4 regions of the Rhizobium grahamii genome follow, and region 2 is predicted to be linked to each of the others. Evidence: predicted binding sites of a transcription regulator. Region 2 holds the regulator's gene; each other region holds the start of a gene.
The links. Region 2 encodes LexA, which represses DNA repair genes until DNA is damaged. Its sites were predicted from a motif close to TGTTCNNNNTGTGTTCNG; they were not measured.
Positions count from the first base shown of each region.

Region 1: the regulator LexA is predicted to act here: its motif matches at 956-973, upstream of dnaE (DNA polymerase III subunit alpha).
Region 3: the regulator LexA is predicted to act here: its motif matches at 1,789-1,806, upstream of FZ934_RS09675 (ribonuclease T2 family protein).
Region 4: the regulator LexA is predicted to act here: its motif matches at 1,990-2,007, upstream of FZ934_RS18445 (DNA recombination protein RmuC).

Region 1 is NZ_CP043498.1:995,379-998,588, forward strand. Features, by position in the region: gene FZ934_RS04990 (DUF5680 domain-containing protein) at 1-246, opposite strand, end outside; gene FZ934_RS04995 (hypothetical protein) at 317-901, opposite strand; gene dnaE (DNA polymerase III subunit alpha) at 1,206-3,210, shown strand, end outside.
Region 2 is NZ_CP043498.1:1,203,762-1,206,971, reverse strand. Features, by position in the region: gene FZ934_RS06015 (VOC family protein) at 1-884, opposite strand, end outside; gene kdsA (3-deoxy-8-phosphooctulonate synthase) at 1-3, opposite strand, end outside; gene lexA (transcriptional repressor LexA) at 1,087-1,803, shown strand; gene FZ934_RS06005 (ComEC/Rec2 family competence protein) at 1,757-3,210, opposite strand, start outside.
Region 3 is NZ_CP043498.1:1,985,546-1,988,755, forward strand. Features, by position in the region: gene FZ934_RS09670 (hypothetical protein) at 1-954, opposite strand, end outside; gene FZ934_RS09675 (ribonuclease T2 family protein) at 1,043-1,777, opposite strand; gene FZ934_RS09680 (alpha/beta fold hydrolase) at 1,931-2,860, shown strand; gene FZ934_RS09685 (DMT family transporter) at 2,877-3,210, shown strand, end outside.
Region 4 is NZ_CP043498.1:3,824,165-3,827,374, reverse strand. Features, by position in the region: gene def (peptide deformylase) at 1-244, opposite strand, end outside; gene FZ934_RS18450 (globin-coupled sensor protein) at 343-1,842, opposite strand; gene FZ934_RS18445 (DNA recombination protein RmuC) at 2,040-3,210, shown strand, end outside.

The DNA.
Region 1 (3,210 bases), 210 kb from region 2:
GATCAACGAGCGTTCGACGATGCGCCCGAAATAGTTCATCGCCCAGACCGGCGCATCATCCAGCCACACCACTTCCTGCCCGGCGAAATCCGTGCCGCCGAAATAGCTGTCGAGATAGCGCCAGCGGCCCCGCTGGTAGCCGATGTCGTGTGACCCTTGCCGGCAGGCTGGCGAAGGCATTCCGCCGCCGACATAACTCCCGGCCTTGGCTTCCACGATAAAGCTGTTCAATTCGGCAATGTTCATGGTGAGGTGCCTCCCTTCCGGAAGCTCTCAGCAAAGTGCGTATTTGTAAAGAACAAAAAGAGAACCGTGCCTATTGGCCACAGATGGATTGCCCGGTCTCGTCGTTCCAGTCTGTGATCGGTATGACGCGCGCCTCGGCCTTGGCGTCCTTGCCGTCCTTCTGCAGCTTGCCCGTGAGCGCATTGTAGTCGCACGAGCCTCCGGCGTCGGGATCGAGCGTGTCATAGTGATTGTAGGTATAGCCTGCGACAACAAACTGCTTGTTGCGATAGGCGAGCGTCAGCGTCTGGTCCCAGCGGTCGCGCCCGATCGCACTGTTCTGCGAGTGAATGGCGATCGAGGACTTGCCGACGGCCTTTATTGAGGGTTCCTGTCCAAAGAGGCCATCCGGAGCTGTACTGCCCCAGATCTTGTTGAGAGCACCTACGGACAGCCGCAGCAGCTCATGGTCGCTATCGCGAAGATAGATGTAGATGCCAATCTGATCGTCGGTGGCGCTCTCTTCGGGTGCAACAAGCAGCGCGAGATCCGGCTTGCCGTCGCCGTCCCAATCGCCGGTCGCTGCATCGACAATGCGCGAGGGATCGATCTGTCCGGCTTGAGCGGTAAACGCCGCCGAAAGCGCCAGTGCCGTCGTTAATGCAAATTTAAACATGCTTTTCTCCCGTTGCCGTGCCGCCAGCCAAGCCGAAAGGAATCCTGTTGACAATAGAACAATATAAGAACAAATTATAAACATAAGAGAACAGGAGAGCCAAATGACTGACATGATCCGTGATATCGCAGCATTCACCTCCATCGCAATGTTCGTTGCCAGCTTCTCGCTGATCTGCATGGCAATGTAAGAATTCAGGGGACCGCATGGCTGCCATGCGGTCCGAACGCAATCGCTTGTCTGGACATCGACCCCTCAATGCTGAGAATAGACCTGATTGATTCAGGTGATTGGAAGGCATGTCATGGCGGGTGCGGAGAAAGACGCGGAAAGCGGTTTCATCGGCGGTACGCCGGGCTTCGTTCACCTTCGGGTCCACTCGGCCTACTCGCTGCTTGAGGGCGCGCTGCCGCTCAAGAAAATCCTCTACAAGGCATCGGGCGACAGCCAGCCGGCGATCGCCATCACCGACACCAACAATCTCTTCGTCGCCCTCGAGTTTTCACAGAAGGCGATGGACGAGGGCTTGCAGCCGATCATCGGTTGCCAGGTCTCGATCGACATGGAAGACGGGCTGGAGACGGAAAGGCGCGGCGGCCAGCAGGCGCTCGTCAAGTTCCCGTCTCTCGTGCTCTTGGCAGCCACGGATGCGGGCTATGAGCGGCTCGTGGATCTCGTCAGCCGCGCTTACCTGGGCGGCGAGGGGAATGGTTCGATTCTCATTCGGTCTTCGTGGCTGGATGAGATCGGGACGGACGGTCTGATCGCCCTGACCGGCGCCTCGACCGGACCGATCGACATGGCGGTCAAGGACGGCCACACGGCGCAGGCCGAAGCGCGGCTGATGGTGCTGAAGCGCCATTTCAGTGATCGCCTCTATGTCGAGCTGCAGCGCCACGGCACCTATGACAAGCGCCACGAGCAGAAGATCATCGGGCTCGCATACGAGCATGACCTGCCGCTGGTTGCCACCAACGAAGCCTTTTTCCCGACGCGTGAGGACTATGACGCGCACGACGCCCTGATGGCTGTCGCTCATAACGCCATCGTCTCGGATGATACGCGCTTCCGCCTAACGCCTGATCACTATCTGAAAAGCCGCGCCGAAATGGCGAAGCTGTTTGCGGATCTGCCGGAGGCGCTGGAAAACACCATCGAGATCGCCCGCCGCTGCTCCTTCATCCTGAAGACGCGCAAGCCGATCCTGCCCCGGTTCACCGGCGCGACGGCCGATCCCGAGGAAGCTGAGCGCGAAGAGGCACTCGAACTGCGCCGGCAGGCGGAGGAGGGGCTGGACAGCCGCCTTGCCACGCTCGGCATGTCGGCGGGCTACGAGGAAAAGGACTACCGCGAACGCCTGGAATTCGAACTCAGCGTTATCGAGCGTATGAAGTTCCCAGGCTACTTCCTGATCGTTGCGGACTTCATCAAATGGGCAAAGCAGCATGACATCCCCGTCGGCCCGGGCCGTGGCTCCGGTGCAGGGTCGCTGGTCGCTTACGCTCTGACGATCACCGACGTCGATCCGCTGCGTTTCTCGCTGCTTTTCGAACGCTTCCTCAATCCGGAACGCGTCTCGATGCCCGACTTCGATATCGACTTCTGCCAGGATCGCCGCGAAGAGGTGATCCGCTACGTGCAGCGCAAGTATGGCCGCGAACAGGTCGCGCAGATCATCACTTTCGGTTCGCTACAGGCGCGCGCGGCCCTGCGCGACGTCGGCCGCGTGCTGGAGATGCCTTACGGGCAGGTTGACAAGATCTGCAAGCTGGTGCCAAACAATCCGGCCAACCCGACGCCCCTGTCGAAGGCGATCGAGGAAGAGCCGAAGCTGCAGGAGGAAGCCGACAAGGAGCCCGTCGTCGCTCGCCTGCTCGATATCGCCCAGAAGATCGAGGGTCTCTACCGCCACGCGTCGACCCACGCTGCCGGTATCGTCATCGGCGACCGCCCGCTGTCGAAACTCGTCCCGATGTACCGCGATCCGCGCTCCGACATGCCGGTCACCCAGTTCAACATGAAGTGGGTCGAGCAGGCCGGCCTCGTGAAGTTCGACTTCCTCGGCCTGAAGACGCTGACGACGTTGAAGGTCGCCGTCGATTTCGTCGCCAAGCGCGGCATCAAGGTCGACCTCGCCTCGATTCCGCTCGACGACAAGCTGACCTACGAGATGCTCTCGCGCGGTGAAACCGTCGGCGTGTTCCAGGTGGAAAGCGCGGGCATGCGCAAGGCGCTGATCGGCATGAAGCCGGACTGCATCGAGGACATCATCGCGCTCGTGGCCCTCTATCGTCCGGGCCCGATGGAAA
Region 2 (3,210 bases):
CATCGTTTCTCCTCGAAGGCGAAGAGCGCGCCCTGCCCGGGCGCAGCCTTCACCAGAATTCGATTGTTCTTGCGCGTGTAGGTCATCCCGTTAGCAGCCAAATGCGCTTCTGTCACGGCGAGATCGCCAACCTTGAAGACGATCGCAACGCCTCGCAGACCGCGATCCGCAGCGGGAGCCGCAAGATCGAAATAGGCGTCGAGCCCATCCGGCGAAAGAATACAAACCCGCGCATTCGGCGCGATTACGCTGACCCCGAACGCATCCTCGCGCACGGCGCCTGAGCACGACACATGCCGCATGAAGAGCGAGAATGCCTTGGGATCGGGCGCCGTCAGAACGATATCGGCAATACCGGTGACCCCGTTATCGTGCGTTTCCAATGCTTTGCGATCGGCGGGCAAGGGGTTGACCCGCTGGCAGGTAAACAGGAAGAAATCCGGCGCTCTCAGATCGGCCGCAAAAGCAAGCCGAAAGGCAGCTGTCGTTTCCGTCCCATCCGGCATTTTCATCGGACGGGAAAACTGAAGCATGTCACCGCCGCTGATCTTGTCGGCCTGAAAACGGGCGTGGTCGCGGTCAGCATCAGAGGTGCCGAGAACGACCGCGGACATGCCTTCATCGCCGCAGCGAAACCGAAATGCCCGATCGCGAGATGTGAAACTGTTCCCCTTCTTCAGCGACGTCTCGTAAATATCGGTGTCCGCGATCCCGAGTGGTTCCAGATATGTTTTGTCGGCGAAGAAAACGCAGGCGTTTTCCGTTCCAAACGGATGACGGGCATCAGCCGCCACGGTGAAGCCAAGCTTGCCGAGCCGCTCGCGGGCGAGACCTATGTTGGCCACCGGCAGGACGATGTGATCAAGAGGATGGGCTTCACTCACAGGCAGATCCTCCTTCCAAAACCAGCATCGGTGTGCGCCCGATGGCAGAACAATGCAACAAGCTTTCGATATCCCGCAAATGAAATGCAAAAACAGGACAAGTCCGACGCAAGTTTTACGAAAATTTAGGCACTTGCAGAACACATATGGAACATATAGTGTCCGTTCTGGCTTTGTTTCACGACTCTGGGGTTCGACTTCGATGCTGACACGCAAGCAACAGGAGCTTCTTCTCTTCATTCACGAGCGAATGAAAGAGTCCGGCGTCCCGCCGTCCTTCGACGAAATGAAGGATGCACTCGACCTCGCTTCGAAGTCGGGCATTCATCGCCTCATCACCGCTCTCGAGGAGCGCGGCTTCATTCGTCGACTGCCGAACAGAGCGCGCGCGCTCGAGGTTATCAAGCTGCCGGAGGCATACAGCCCCAGCATTCAGCCTCGGCGTGGCTTTTCGCCCAGCGTGATCGAAGGCAGCCTTGGGAAGCCGCAACCTGCCCCTGCGCCGAAACCCGCCCCTAGTGCCGACAACGGCAATTCCGTCTCCGTGCCCGTCATGGGACGCATTGCTGCGGGCGTTCCGATTTCGGCAATCCAGAACAACACCCATGATATTTCGGTGCCAGCCGACATGCTGGCATCCGGCGAACATTACGCGCTTGAGGTCAAAGGCGACTCGATGATCGAGGCCGGCATTTTCGACGGCGATACGGTCATCATTCGCAATGGCAGCACGGCCAACCCCGGCGACATCGTCGTGGCCCTGGTCGACGACGAGGAAGCGACGTTGAAGCGCTTCCGCCGCAAGGGGGCATCGATCGCGCTGGAAGCCGCCAATCCGGCTTACGAAACGCGCATTTTCGGCCCTGACCGCGTCAAGGTACAGGGTAAGCTTGTCGGGCTGATCCGCCGGTATCACTAGGCTGCCGCACGGCGTCCGCATAGGCTCCGGTGCGCCAATCATAGGCCCGCTGCCGCATCCAGGGACGGTCGAGGCCGGTGTATGCTGTGTTGATCACCGGTGATCCCTGGTCATCAATGCGTATTTCCAGGGCGCCGGTTCGCCGAAGGCTATCGCCGGTAAACAGAAGCGATCCGGACCTGCACTGCGCAAGCCGCACCCGAGCGGGCGTGATGACGATGTCTGCAACGTCGCATGCTGAGCCGAGATAGGCGAGATTGTCGACGACGACGACCAGATAGCCGCTCTTCAAAGTCACAGCGCACCACGCTGATTTTGCGCAGGAAAATTGCGTCGTTTCCGTCGATCGACGCATGAGATCGGTCGCCGCGCGCCGCTCTTTCGCGGTCAGGACCACACGCTCGTGATCCCGCTTTTGCGGTGGCGGCGGGACATCCGTGAGGATCAGCGGCGGCACTTGCGGCTCGATCGCCAGCGCCCGCTGCCATTGATTGAAGATGAACTCTCCGGGCTTTGGTTTGTTGGTCGCCAGCACCTCGTCGTCGACGACTGCGACCAGCGAGCCGTCATCCGATACGAGCAACTCCGGCAAAGGTGATCCCGGCAGAAACCTGAGGCAGGCGGTCGCGATGAGCATGACGGCAAAGCCGAGATATTTGAGGCGCGTGAAAAGCAGCGTCTGCAACAGGAACGCCAGAGAGGCGACGGCAAAGTACCATGCCGGAAGGCGGCCGACGTCGACGGTGCCTCCCCAGCCCGACACCGTCTTGGCGATGTCGATGACGATATCCAGACCGAAGCCCGCTATCTTCCAGGGCAGAACGTCAAGGCCGAGCGGCGTCAGCAGCATTGCCAGCATGCCCATAGGCATGACGACGAACGAGATAACCGGCATCGCCATCAGGTTCGCCGGCAGGCCATAGGCGCTCAGGCGGTGAAAATGCTCGATTGAGAAGAGTGCGGTCGAGAAGCCGCCAATCATCGACGTCAGGGCAATGCCGGCGAAGAAGCGAAACACGAAGCCGATCGGTTTGAACACGGGGTGAACGAATAGCGCCTTGCCGGGCATCGAGCCGCTTATCCAGCCGACATAACCCGAAACTAGGGCCAGCGTGGCGGCGAACGACATCTGAAAGCTTGGTCCGAGCACTGCCGACGGCGATGTCAGGATGATCAGCAGGGCAGAAAGCGCCACGTTACGGAGGCTGATCGAGGGACGGTCGAAGAGCGCCGCGACCAGCATGATCGCCATCATGATATAGGCTCGTTCGGCCGAGACCGCGAAGCCGGATATGAGATAGTAGGCCGTCAGTGCGGCCAACGCGCCGGCTGCAGCAATTTTCTTGGTCGGATAGGCCTGCGCGAAGGCCGGGAAAAGGCCGAAGACCGCTCGTAGGCCAATAAAGA
Region 3 (3,210 bases), 780 kb from region 2:
CCAGGCAGCCAGACCGAGCACCAACAATCCCGGCAGACCTAGCCACAAAAGCCGCGCGATCGCGGAGGCGCGCGCAGGCAGCGCCCACGCCGCGCAAGCCAGAGAACCGGATATTCCGATGATGAGAAACAGGTAGGGCGCAGAGAAGGCATCGCATTGCGTCGAGAGGACGCCAACCGGACCAATGAAGGCCAGCGCAGCGAATACGGCAACGGCAATCATTCCGGCACCGACAGCGACCAGCATGGTGCGCGAACCCTGAACACCCGCGACATAGCTGAGAACCAGCAAGCCATAGGCGGCGACGATCAGTGGCAGGCATTCCAGTCCGATAACAATGGAGAGCGCGCCCGCAGCACCGACGAACAGTCCCCCCAGGCGATCCCAGCGAACAAATCCAGCCATCATCAGCATCATCGAGACGAGCTGCGCATTGTGATGATCGATCCGGCCTGGCACGAATTCGAAAACAGCTACGGCCATCAATACGGTCATCAACATCAATGTCAGCACCCACGATGTCGGCGACAGCGGCATACTGCCCATCAACCGCCTCACTATGAAAGCGACGGTCAGGCAGTAAAGTGCCAGCATCACGGGAGGCCAGATGTGAAAGGCGAGCCCGAGGACGTGATCGAGAGACGTGAACGGCCGAAACATGGTCGCGATGGCGACGTAGGGCAAATCGATCAATCTCGACCACGGCGAGATGTACACTTCCGGCATCGAGATAGAAGGCAGCGTGAGATCGAACCACCGCCCCGCTGGCGACATCAGAGATCGGATTTGCAATTCACGCATCTGGTCATCGACATCGCCGACGAATAGCACGCCGTCAGCAAGGTCGAACAAAACGATGGCGAGCGCGGTCACGTAGATCGCGAAGAACGTGACGAAGAAAGATCTGCGGTCGGCTGCAGCATCCAGATCGGGCCGCGTTAAAGCTGCATCCATGTCGAAATCCGTCGGGCAACTGGTCGCAGTAGCTTGCTTGGGTCCGATTAATATTCCGCTACGTCGTCAACCGCGCATAGCCCACCATTCAAAATCCAGCCGCGTCGACAATCCCCTCGTTGCAACCGAACGAGGTGCGGCCCGCGCCCTGGATCAGATCGCCCAGGCTTTTCTTTTCGTCACCGGTTGCCTCCTCAGACAAACCGATCGTCAATTCGCTGATGACGCGATTCTGGCCGGCGCGGTGGCAGCTCATCTTCACCCGGTCACTCGCTCCGGGCCCGAAACTCTTGTCGAACGCCTCTTTGATCTGCTCCGCCGTCACCGACTTTCCAATGTTGGCAGCGAAGAGATCGCGAACGGCGGACGCGTTCAATTCGCCGACAAGCCGGACCGCCGTGGAAAAATAGGCATCGGCGCTGAGACCGGTGCAGGTCCCGTGCTTCAACCATTCATGACGCTCGAGGCCCGACTGCGTGCCGGGCATTGCCTTGTCGAGCGCGGCTTTCGACGCATCCGACAGCGACACCTCGGGCAACTCGTTCCAGTCACCATCCTTGTCGGCGGTACGTAGGCTTTCCTTGACGTCACAATAGTTCTGGCGCATCGGCCAGAGCCCATGCAGCGAGAAATTCGTGGCGTCGAACCGCTCCTTTGTCTGATTGCGGCATTCCGCCTTGCGCTGGTTGGTCTCACAGAAGGAAGGCTGCCAGCTGGCAGCCAGGATGAAACGGGTCTTTCCGCCCATTTGCTGCGCCATCGCACCGCTTGCGACGGCAGCGGATATAGTCAGCACGAAGAGATGCTTCACCAGCCCACGCATGCAACCTCCCAAGGAACAACTCATGAACATGGAAGCATGCGACTTCATGCTTCGCAAGGGCAATTGCGCCCTGTCGCAAAATTCCCACGAGAGACCGATCCTATCGATTGCATTTGCCGGCTGTTCTGTTCTTCTCCGCGGCGGAGGGACTCAATGTTCGACACCACGGAAAGGCTCGCCTTGGCGGGTGCATCACTTGCATTTCATCATCAGGAAGCGGTCAGCGTGCCGCGCGGCATTCTCCTAGTCTGCCACGGCCTGGCAGAGCATTCGAAGCGCTACGGCGGCTTTGCACATGCCATGGCTGCCTGCGGCTACCACGTCTACGCGCACGATCATCGCGGCCACGGCGAGACGGCCGCACCTGATGCGCCGCTCGGTCGCTTTGCCCGCCGCAACGGCGTCGACCGCGTCATCGATGACGTCGTCGCGATGCGCGATTTCGCAGTCAGCCGTCATGGAGCCCTCCCCGTTGTCCTTTTTGGTCACTCGATGGGCGGGCTGGTCGCGCTCAACGCAGCCGTCTCCCATGCCAGCAAAATCGACGCGGTGGCCGTCTGGAACTCGAATTTCCATCCCGGCATCGCCGGTCGGGCTGCGCAAGCGATCCTCCTGACCGAGCAAGCGCTGAAAGGCTCGGATGTGCCGAGCGGCCTGTTACCAAGGTTGACCTTCGGCACCTGGGCCCAATCAGTTACGCCTCGACGAACGGATTTCGATTGGCTGTCGCGAGATCCGGATCACGTGGACAAATATATCGCCGACCCGCTGTGCGGCTTTGACGCCTCCGTTTCCCTGTGGCTAGACGTCTTCAAGCTGACGTTTCGCGCCCCGCGGCGCGAATGGCTGTCTAGGCTCCCGACCAACATCCCTCTCCACCTTGTCGGAGGAGACCACGACCCGGCAACGGAAAACGGCAACGCCGTCCTATGGCTATCAAACCATTTGAAAGCCTCAGGCTTCTCCCGTATCACCACGCAAATATATCAAGGGATGCGCCACGAGACGTTGAACGAGATCGGCGCGGATGAAGCGATCGCAGCGTTTGCCGATTGGTGCGACGATGCCGTGGCTCGGTCCTGAACAAGAGGACTGAAAGATGAGCAACCGCCAACCATCACCGCCCGTATCCGCTTCGTCGGAAGTCATGATGGGACTCGTACTGATGTCCCTTTCGGTGCTGGTCTCGCCGATCATCGACATCTTCTCGAAACTTGCGATCGCCACCGTGCCGTCAGCCGAGATCACCGCTGCTCGCTTCGCGGTTCAGGCACTCTGCATGCTGCCCATCGTGCTCTGGCGGCGAAACCTGATGGACACGACCTGGAAACAGAGTTTCTTCCACGCGATCCGTGGCGCCATCATCACCGTGTCGATGATCTCTTTCGTGACGACGCTGAAGTACATGCCGGTTGCCGACGCGATCGCCATCT
Region 4 (3,210 bases), 1.3 Mb from region 2:
TGACGACTTCGGGATTGATGAAGACGAGCGGTTGCTTCTCCTCACCCTCACGCGAGACGTCGATTACCAGCATGCGGCGCGGAACGCCGATCTGAATGGCGGCAAGGCCGATGCCCGGTGCATCGTACATCGTCTCGAGCATATCGTCGGCGAGACGCTGAAGGTCACTGTCGACACGTTCGATAGGCTTGGAAACCTGGCGCAGCAGCGGATCGGGAAGAATGATAAGTGGCTTGATGGTCATGGCCGTTCCCATAACGCATCTTTCCGCCCGATGGAATTATCCGAAAGGCGACGGCCGCGCTTTTTTGCGCGGCCGTCGGGAATTTCATTGGCTTTACGTTACGCGGCGCGGCGGGAAGCCATCGGCATGGCGCGCTCCGGGGCGCCGGTGCGGAAGCGCTGCAGCAGGCCCACAAGGCTGTCGACCTCGCTGCGCAGGCGGCGGGTCTCCTCGGATGTGCGCTCCACCATGCCGGAGTTCTGCTGGGTGATCGTATCCATGTTGCGAATGGCGACGCTGACTTCATTGACGCCGGTTGCCTGATCGCGCGCGGCGGCCGCGATGTCGGCCACAAAGCGGTTGATGATGTCGATACGGTTGATCATGTCGCTCAGCGCTTCGCCCGTGCTGCTGACGATATCGACGCCTTCGTTGACCTGAGACGAGCTCTGCGAAATCAGGTTCTTGATTTCCTTTGCCGCGTCGGCGGTCCGCTGCGCGAGTTGGCGAACTTCCTGCGCAACGACAGCGAAGCCCTTGCCCGCATCGCCTGCGCGGGCCGCCTCGACGCCGGCATTCAAGGCCAGCAGGTTGGTCTGGAAGGCGATTTCATCGATGACGCCGATGATCTTTGAAATCTCGGTCGAGGACTTCTCGATCTCGGCCATCGCCGATACGGCGCTGGTGACGAGCTCGCCGGAGTTTTTCGCCTTCTGCTGTGTTTCACGCACGGCTGCCGAAGCCTTCTCGGCATTGGCGGCCGTCTGGCCGACGCTGACCGAGAGCTGCTGCAGCGCGGCCGAGCTTTCCTCGACGCCTGCGGCCTGCTGCGCGGTGCGCAGCGCCAGGTCGTCCGAGCCCTTGGCGATGACGTCGGTGCCCTGAAGAATTTCCCCGGAGGTTGCGCGTACCGATGCAAAGGACGTGCGCAAGGCCGCTACGGCGCGATTATAGTCGTCCGCCATTTCCTTGAAGCTGCCCGGCAGATCGGACGGCAGGGTTGCCTCGAGGTCGCCGTTGGAAAGCGCCTCCAATCCGCGACGAAGGTGGCTGAGCGCCAGCGCCTGGTCGGCTTCGGCCTTCGCGCGCTCCTCCTCAAGCTGCTTGCGCTTCTCGTCGAGCGTATCGAGATAAACGGAGATCGAGTAGTCCATGTCCAGCATGGCTGCCTTCACGACAGCCGCAAGCTTTTCGGCGAGTACCTTGCCCTGCTGGCGTGCAAAACGTGACGGCCACTGCTTATCCATGAGGCCCTTGATGAGGTCGCTCATCAGCAACGCGTAACCACCGATGTACCAGCGGGGCTCAAGGCCGATGCGTGCGTGCGTCCGGCCGACAGCGGTGACGCCATTGACATAGGACTCATCGAAATTGCCGCCCGCCAGATTGGCCCAGTGGGCTTCCTGGCGTTTCTTGGCGTGGTTCATATGGTTCTTGTCGGAGAAGAACTTCGCAACCGCAGGCGTCTTGCCGAGCTTGCCGTAGAATTTGTCGAGAGCTGCACCAAGCAGCTCCGAAATGGCAGGACGCATTTCGCGCAGTGCCATCCGTGCGTCATCGTCCAGCTCGATGAAGTCAAGGCGTTGCTTGAGCGCATTGTCGGACGGCTGACTGGTCATGATGTCTCTGCTTTGTGATTGATGCCGAAGGAAAAATTGAAGCCGAGCATTTGCCGAATATAGTTGAGCAATGGTTAAATCGAGATCCTATTTGTCTGCTAGTGGCTCAAATATGCGCCACCCAGCCGACAACACCGCCCTGTGAGTTGTTCACGTTTTGATCTAGAAAATGCGCACGGGTTTGCTATGGTGCCCTCATGAACCCAAGCGCCGACTCACTTTCCTTCGCCTTTTCCAAGCTCAACCCAGCTATCCTCGCCCTCGGTGGCGGAGCGATTGCAGCACTGATCGTCCTGATGATCGTGCTTCTCGTGCGCAGCGGCCAATTGCGGCGGGAACAGGCGGACGACGCGGCCATGAGGGCGACGGAAGCCGATGCCCGGATGGCAGAGCTTCTGAAAATTCAGGCGGAAATGCATGGGCGCATGTCGACGATGGCCGAGGTTTTCGGCTCGCGGCAGGCGGAACTCAACCAGGCGATAAACCAGCGTCTCGACGGCATGTCGCAGCGCGTCAGCACGACCATTTCCGAGCAGACGAAGTCCACGCACGAGAACCTTCAAAGATTGCAGGAGCGCCTGGCCGTCATCGATGCCGCTCAAAGCAACATCCAGACGCTTGCCAAGGACGTTGTTGGTCTGCAGGCGATCCTTTCCAACAAGCAGACGCGTGGCGCCTTCGGGCAATCGCGGATGGAAACGATCGTTGCCGACGGCCTTCCGATGGGTGCTTACACCTTCCAGCACACGCTCTCCAACGGCTCGCGGCCGGACTGCACGATCCGCATGCCGAACGGCGCGCCGCCACTGGTTATCGACGCGAAATTTCCGCTGGAAGCATGGAATGCCATCCGCGATGCGGGCGGACCTGATGGCGCGAAGGTCGCCTCGCAGCAATTCCGCCGCGACATGGAGACGCATATCCGGGACATCTCGGAGAAATATCTGATCCAGGGAGAGACCCAGGATACGGCTTTCATGTTCGTGCCATCGGAATCGATCTTTGCCGAGATACACGAGAATTTCGAGCCGATCGTGCAGAAGGCGCATCGGGCGCGGGTCGTCATCGTCTCCCCGTCCCTCCTGATGCTGTCGATCCAGGTCATTCAGGCGGTCCTGAAGGATCAGCGCATGCGCGCCCAGGCACACGTCATCCAGGGCGAAGTCGTCAGCCTGATGGACGACCTTGGGCGCCTTGATGACCGCGTCCGGAAGCTGCAGAGCCATTTTTCCATGGCGCAGAAGGATGTCGACATGATCCTGACCTCCGCGGACAAGCTGAACAAGCGCGGCGCGAAGATAGAGGCGCTGGAATTCGAAGGCGACGCTCCGGCGCAACGGGCGAAGGAAAGCGATACTTCACAGAAGT